DNA from 2 places in the Pantoea anthophila genome. Region 1 is predicted to be linked to the other one. Evidence: predicted binding sites of a transcription regulator. Region 1 holds the regulator's gene; the other holds the start of a gene.
What was found. Region 1 encodes LexA, which represses DNA repair genes until DNA is damaged. Its sites were predicted from a motif close to TNCTGTATGTACATACAGNA; they were not measured.
Positions count from the first base shown of each region.

Region 1 (3,848 bases):
AGGCGCCGGCTCATACGTCAGTCATGCTGGTCTGTGACCGCTGCGCCGCCGTCACCGAGAAGCAGGCGCATGGCGTGGAAAAGATTATCGCCACGCTGGCGGGTGAAGCGCAGTTTGCCCTGCGTCACAGTGTGATCGAAGCCCATGGCTTATGCGAAAACTGCGCGGAAGCAGACGCCTGCACGCAGCACGAAAACTGCGGACATGACCATCAGGATGAGGGTAAAAAGCGCGGACGACGGGGATAAGCGGCGGAACAATCACTATCGGACAAGAAACGATCTGCCTGCTCAGGCCGCAAACCAGCTGTGCTGACGCCAGTGCCTGCGCCAGATGAGCCACAGTGAGAGGCCGCGCAGCGCCAGGAAAACCGTTACCGCTAGCCATAAACCGTGATTGCCCAGCACCGGCACGCTCAGCAGCGTCAGAAAATAGCCTGCGGCTGCCACTACCATGCTGTTACGCATCTCACGTCCGCGCGTTGCGCCGATAAACATCCCATCCAGCAGATAACACCAGACGCCGATCAGCGGCATGATCACCTGCCAGACCAGATAGCGGTCGGCCGCCTGCTGCACTGTCTGCAGAGAGGTCAGCAGCATCACGATTTGCGGGCCGGTAAAGGCATAAACCAGCGAGAAGAAGAGCGCCACCGCCGCCGCCTGTCGGCAGGCAGAGTGCCAGACGCGCAGCAGTTTGCTGCCATCTTTTGCGCCATGCGCTTCGCCTGCAAACGCTTCGACGGCATAGGCAAAACCATCGAGCGCGTAGGCGGTAAAGGTAATGAACATCAGTAATACGGCATTCACCGCGACCACCTCCGGCCCCAGCCTGGCGCCCAGCACGGTCAGCGAGGCGAAACAGAGCTGCAGCATAAGAGAGCGCAGCATAATGTCCCGGTTGAGGCGCAGCAGCCGGGCGCTGTCACCGCGCCAGCTCTGTTTCAGCAGGCTGAACGGAATGCCGCGCAGCTTCAGAACCCGCCAGACCATCATGCCACCGACGCCCAGCGTGATATATTCCGCCAGTGCCGTGGCGGTGGCTGCCCCCGCAACGCCCCAGTGCAGCCCCATGACCAGCCAGAGGTCGAGCACGATATTCACCAGGTTCCCCACCACCAGCAGGATCACCGGCGCACGCGCATACTGCACGCCCAGCAGCCAGCCCAGAATCACCAGGTTCGCCAGCGTGGCAGGCGCACTGAGCCAGCGGATCTGAATAAACAGTCCGGCCTGTGCCAGTACCAGAGGATCGCCGCCAACCAGATGGGTGGCCAGCTGAATAATGGGGTAACGCAGCGCGACAAACAGCAGACCTGCCAGCAACGCCATGATCAGCGGCTGGACCAGGGCGCGTGCCAGCGCCGCTTTGTCGCCTGCCCCGAAGGCCTGTGCCGTCAGGCCCGTGGTGCTCATGCGAAGGAAAAGCAGCAGCATAAAGAGGAAGCTGGTGACGGTCGTCCCGACCGCGACCCCGCCAAGATAGACGGGGCTGTCGAGATGACCAATCACTGCCGTATCGACCACGCCCAGTAAGGGAACGGTGATATTTGACAGGATCATGGGCAGCGCGAGCCGCCAGAGATTTTTATCGGTTGCCGTGATAAAGCGCATTCGCCATTCCGTGCTCAGTGTCGCTGCGCAGAGGCGGCAGCGACAAAATCAGGGCAGACAGAATAGCACCAGAAAAGGCGAATGCACGCAGGCGTCAGAATCAGAGCCATTCGCCGTTGCGTACGACACCCACGGCCAGACCTTCCACGGTCAGCGACTGGGCGCGCGTATCGACAACAATCGGGTCGAAGTCGCTGTTTTCAGGCAGCAGATGCACGATAGCACCCTGCTTTTTCCAGCGTTTCACCGTCACTTCATCGTCAATGCGGGCCACCACGACCTGGCCATTGCGCACATCCTGCGTTTTATGCACCGCGAGCAGGTCGCCGTCCATAATCCCGATATCTTTCATCGACATTCCGCTGACGCGCAGCAGGAAATCCGCCGAAGGTTTGAACAGGCCCGGATCGACTTTGTAATGCGTCTCGATATGTTCCTGCGCCATGATGGGCTCACCGGCAGCAACCCGGCCAATCAGCGGTATGCCTTCTGAGGCTTCTTCTTCCATTAACAGACGGATGCCGCGCGATGCGCCGGAGACAATCTCAATGACGCCTTTGCGCGCCAGCGCTTTCAGATGCTCTTCTGCCGCGTTTGGCGAACGGAAACCCAGCTGCGCGGCAATCTCGGCACGCGTAGGCGGCATGCCTGTTGAAGTAATATGGTCGCGAATCAGGTCATAGACCTGCTGCTGCCTGCTGGTTAATGCTTTCATCCCGCCCCCTGGTTGTTTATACAGTCGCTGTGAGTATATACAGGTATTGGCGAAATGAAAACCGATTGTCAGGGAAAACGCGGCCTGAGCCGCGTTATGGAAGGTTTATCGCAAATGTGTCCAGAGCAGCGCGATCCAGACAAACAGGGCCAGTAAGATAGCCAGCAGTACCGCTGCCGAACCCATATCTTTTGCCCGGCCCGCCAGCGGATGATGCTCCTGCCCGATGCGATCGACCACCGCTTCAATGGCGCTATTGAGGATTTCGACGATGACCACCAGCACCACCGACCCAATCATAAGGATGCGCGAGATCACATCAACGTCCAGCCAGCACGCGATAATGATCGCCGCCAGCGCAGCCAGGGCTTCCTGACGAAACGCCGCTTCATGTTGCCACGCGGCACGCAGCCCCTGCCAGGAGTAACCGGCGGCTTTTACTATTCTGATAAGTCCGGTGGCATTATTTGCCATGTGTGGGAACCCTTTTATCGGATTGACGTCAATGTCTGGGCTGCGTGCATTTGGCACCACCACAGATCTTCGCTGCACTTTCTGGTATGCTTGCGGCGCTTTGCTAACAAGAGGCTTCATGTTGTCTATGTCAGGTTGGCGTAAACTTTATTATAAATTGCTTAATTTACCACTCTCGTTTCTGGTAAAGAGTAAGGCCATTCCGGCCGATCCCGTGTCTGAACATGGTCTGGATCCGACCCGACCTATTATGTATGTTTTGCCTTACGATTCGAAGGCTGACTTACTGACTTTGCGCGCGCAGTGTCTGCGGCATCATCTGCCCGATCCGCTCTCTCCACTGGAGATTGATGGTTCCCTGCTGCCTCGCCACGTCTTTATCCACGATGGCCCGCGCGTCTTCCCCTATTTTGTACCCAGCGTGGAATCGGTGAAAATTTTCCACGATTACCTGGACCTGCATCGCAATAATCCCACGCTGGATATTCAGATGCTGCCCGTCACCGTGATGTTTGGCCGCGCACCGGGACGTGAAGTCCAGGGCGAAGCCACACCACACCTGCGGGTGCTGAACGGCGTGCAGAAGTTCTTTGCGGTCATCTGGCATGGGCGCGACAGCTTTGTCCGCTTCTCGCCGACCGTGTCGCTGCGGCGTATGGCCACGGAACATGGGACAGATAAGTCGATCGCGCAGAAGCTGGCCCGCGTCGCGCGTATCCATTTTGCCCGTCAGCGGCTGGCTGCGATTGGCCCGCGTTTACCGGCCCGTCAGGATCTGTTTAATCGCCTGCTGCAATCCAAAGCGATTGAAAAAGCAGTAGAAGATGAGGCGCGCAGCAAAAAAATCTCCCATGAGAAAGCGCAGCAGAATGCCGTCGAGATGATGGAAGAGATTGCGGCGAACTTCTCCTATGAAGCGATTCGCGTCACTGACCGGGTGATGGGCTGGCTCTGGAGCCGTCTCTATCAGGGCATCAACGTTAATGGCGGCGAAAAAGTGCGCCAGCTGGCGCAGGATGGTCATGAGATTGTCTACGTGCCCTGCC
Region 1 covers NZ_CP110473.1:3,654,493-3,658,340, forward strand. The annotation lists gene zur (zinc uptake transcriptional repressor Zur) at 1-248, shown strand, start outside; gene dinF (MATE family efflux transporter DinF) at 291-1,613, opposite strand; gene lexA (transcriptional repressor LexA) at 1,714-2,328, opposite strand; gene OJ965_RS19570 (diacylglycerol kinase) at 2,434-2,802, opposite strand; gene plsB (glycerol-3-phosphate 1-O-acyltransferase PlsB) at 2,930-3,848, shown strand, end outside.

Region 2 (3,848 bases), 1.0 Mb from region 1:
ACGGCCACTTTCTGGTTGCGGTAGAAGAAACCGTCGCAGGTGGCGCAGGCAGAGACGCCTTTGCCTTTGAACGCCTCTTCGGAAGGCAGACCCAGGTAGCGCGCTGACGCACCCGTCGCAATGATCAGGGCGTCAGCCGTGTATTCGCCGCTGTCGCCGGTCAGACGGAACGGACGGTTCTGCAGATCAACGGTGTGGATGTGATCGAAAATGATCTCAGTATTGAATTTTTCGGCATGCTCATGCATACGCTCCATCAGTGATGGACCTGTCAGATCGTGCGGGTCGCCCGGCCAGTTCTCCACTTCAGTGGTCGTGGTCAGCTGTCCGCCTTTTTCCAGACCGGTGATCAGCACCGGGTTCAGGTTGGCGCGTGCAGCATAAACCGCTGCGGTATAACCCGCTGGGCCGGAGCCCAGAATGAGTAGCTTACTGTGTTTGGCCGTACTCATGCGTTCCTCAGTTTCATTCGGCTGACATAGCCTGCGATTGTAGGGAATATCCGGCAGCAATGACAAGGTTTAGGCAATTTTGTTAACGATAGCTGCAAGTGGCGTAGACGATGAATGGCAACTTTGCCTCTGCAATGCGCCAAAAGGGGGCAAAACTCCGCTTAAGCGGTGCAATAGCTGAAAAAACCTCATTTAAAAACAGTAACCCAGCGGTCTGTCTGGCATCTTGTCCTGAATTTGGTGATTTTACTTTGACAATCGCCTGCGCTTTTGCGAAAACATTATCAGAAGCGGATAACATTTATCGGAACAAAACAGGTTTTCATCGCCTGTTTTGCACTTAACGCCGAATAAAAGCAGCCTGGTATGGATAATGACGCATGATGTGGACAGACAGCATGCGTCATATCGATAAGTCTCACCCACAGGCTCTGTTAGCTCACTTCAAAAATGCCCCGAACAATGAGCGTTTTCAGGGTGTGGCAGGTAAAGGGAAGGAATGAAGAGAGACAATAATAATGGTAGATAATAAGAAACGCCCCGGGAAAGATCTCGACAGAATTGACAGGAACATTCTGAACGAACTTCAGAAAGATGGTCGTATTTCAAACGTAGAGCTTTCCAAACGCGTAGGATTATCGCCTACGCCATGTCTTGAGCGCGTGCGCCGTCTCGAACGTCAGGGATTTATTCTTGGCTACACCGCACAGCTGAACCCGCACTATCTTGATGCTTCTCTGCTGGTATTCGTTGAGATTACTCTGAATCGTGGTGCGCCGGATGTGTTTGAGCAATTTAACGCCGCTGTGCAAAAACTTGAGGAAACTCAAGAGTGTCACCTCGTTTCCGGTGATTTCGACTACCTGCTGAAAACGCGCGTTCCTGACATGTCTGCCTATCGTAAGTTGCTGGGTGAGACCCTGTTGCGCCTGCCGGGCGTAAACGACACGCGAACCTATGTCGTCATGGAAGAGGTCAAACAGAGCAATCGCCTGGTGATCAAGACTCGCTGATGCGGGGCAGGTGCAAAACCTGAGATATTTCGGTACACTCCTGTGAATTCATACAGGATCAGCGTCGGGCTTGCCCGACGCTGTTGCTTCTTACTTTACAGGCACCTGGAGAGTCCTCTTGAGCCAGGAATATACAGAAGATAAAGACGTTACGTTACAGTCGCTGAGCAGTGGACGTCGTCTGCTGGAAGCGTTGCTCATTCTGGTGGCGCTGTTTGCCATCTACCTGATGGTTTCACTGGTCAGTTTTAACCCTTCCGACCCGAGCTGGTCGCAAACGGCCTGGCATGAACCTATCCACAATATCGGCGGCAGCGTCGGTGCCTGGCTGGCTGACACCTTACTTTTCATCTTTGGTGTAATGGCGTACGCCATTCCGCCGGTTATCCTGGGTCTGTGCTGGATTGCCTTCCGTCAGCGCGATAATCAGGACTATTTTGACTACTTTGCTGTCGGGCTGCGCCTGATCGGCGTTCTTGCGCTGGTGGTCACCACCTGTGGCATGGCGGCACTCAACGCAGATGACATCTGGTACTTTGCCTCAGGCGGGGTGATCGGCAGCCTGGTGAGTAATGCCATCGCTCCCTGGTTCAGTCCGGCTGGCGGCACGCTGATGCTGCTCTGCGTCTGGGCGGCAGGTATCACGCTGTACACTGGCTGGTCATGGCTCACTATCGCCGAGAGAATTGGTGGGGTCGTGATGGGCGTTCTGACCTTTGCCAGCAACCGCTCCCGTCACGATGAACCCTGGCAGGAAGAGGATGAACAGGATTCGCGTGAGTATGATGACGCGCCTGTGCTGCATACCGGCGATCAGGATGATGATGTGCTGCTGTCTGCCCCCCGCAAAGCCGCTGAACCCTCACCGTCTGAGCAGGATCCGTTGCTGGCTAAAGCCGCCGCAGCCACCAGCGCGGGCGTCGCCACTACCGCAGAAGCAGCCGATGTGCTGCTGACTCCGGCTGCGCCTGTTGCAGCGGCAACGCCAGGAACGGCTGCGTCCGCGGCGCCTGCAGCCGTACCGCCATCAGCGGTGCATCCAGCAGCAGAAAGCCTGTCGGCCTCGCAGCAAGCTGCGCCTGTACAGCCGGCCCCGGCTCAGAGCGCCCCTGCTTATGCGGCAGCGTCTGCGCCGACGGCAACGCAGAGTGCATCTGCGCCTGCTGCCGCACCTCCGCTTTATCACTTTGAAATGCCTGACGAGGCGCCAGCGGTTCCGGCGTTCAGTGCCTGTGACGATGATGAGCCGAAAATGGGGAACTGGCGCGACACGCCGGTCAACCCTGTTGTGCCCGCCGCAACAGCCGCGGTCACCGCCGCTGCCGCCGCCTCCCGAACCGCGACGCGAACGGCCCCGGTCTTTGACCTGGCACCTGAAACGAATCTGAATCCGCAGGTTAAGCAGGGTATTGGCCCGGCATTGCCGCGTCCCAATCCGGTAAAACTGCCTACCCGCCGTGAGCTGGCCTCGTATGGTATTAAGTTACCTTCGCAGCGTATGGCTGAAGAGAAAGCGAAAGCGGAAAGCGCTGAATCGACTGCGGCTGCATCCGATCTTCCGACTCAGGAGGCTGAAGAAGCGCAGCAGCAGGCTGAACTGCGCCAGGCCTTCCAGTCTGAACAGCAGCAGCGGTATGGCGCCGGCTGGCAGCAGGATGATGAGGAAGAACAGGAGGCGCAGCAGCAGGCCGCCCTGGCGCGGCAGTTCGCCGAACAGCAGCAGCAGCGCTATGAACCGCAAGAGCGAAAAGAACCGGTCTTTAATCTGGATACCGCGTCAGCCTTTGATTTTTCGCCAATGAAAGATCTGGTTGATGAAGGCCCGTCTGAACCGTTGTTCACCATTGCCGCTACGCCGGAACCAGAAGCGCCGGCGGTTTCACATGAACCCTGGCAGCAGGTGCGTGAGGTGTCAGAACCGCAGGCTCCGGCTCAGGTTCCTGCTCCCCCACGCTATGCGCCAGCAGAGCCCGCCTATGCTCCGCCAGCGGCAACGCCTGAGCCGGATTATGCTGCGCCTGCTTACAGCGCCCCGGCCGCGCCTCAGGCTCCGACCCACTCTGCATCAGCCTACGCTGCGCCCGCTGCTCCTGCTTATCATGCACCGGCTGCGGACAATGCTGCGCCCGCTTATGGTTCGCCAGCGGCTCCGGTTCAGCCGGTTGAAGAAGCGAAGCTGTCACTGCATGACAGCCTGATCCACCCGTTCCTGATGCGCCATGAGCAGCCGCTGGAGAAACCTTCCACGCCGCTGCCTTCGCTGGATCTGCTGACCGCACCGCCGGAAGAGGAAGAGCCGGTAGATATGTTCTCGCTGGAGCAGACTGCCCGCCTGGTGGAGTCGCGTCTGGGTGACTATCGCGTCAAGGCGGAGGTGGTCGGC
Region 2 covers NZ_CP110473.1:2,630,454-2,634,301, reverse strand. The annotation lists gene trxB (thioredoxin-disulfide reductase) at 1-452, opposite strand, end outside; gene OJ965_RS14755 (hypothetical protein) at 563-796, shown strand; gene lrp (leucine-responsive transcriptional regulator Lrp) at 971-1,465, shown strand; gene OJ965_RS14745 (DNA translocase FtsK 4TM domain-containing protein) at 1,584-3,848, shown strand, end outside.
Region 2: a site for LexA is predicted at 1,504-1,523, ahead of OJ965_RS14745 (DNA translocase FtsK 4TM domain-containing protein). Genes of this name have one in related genera too.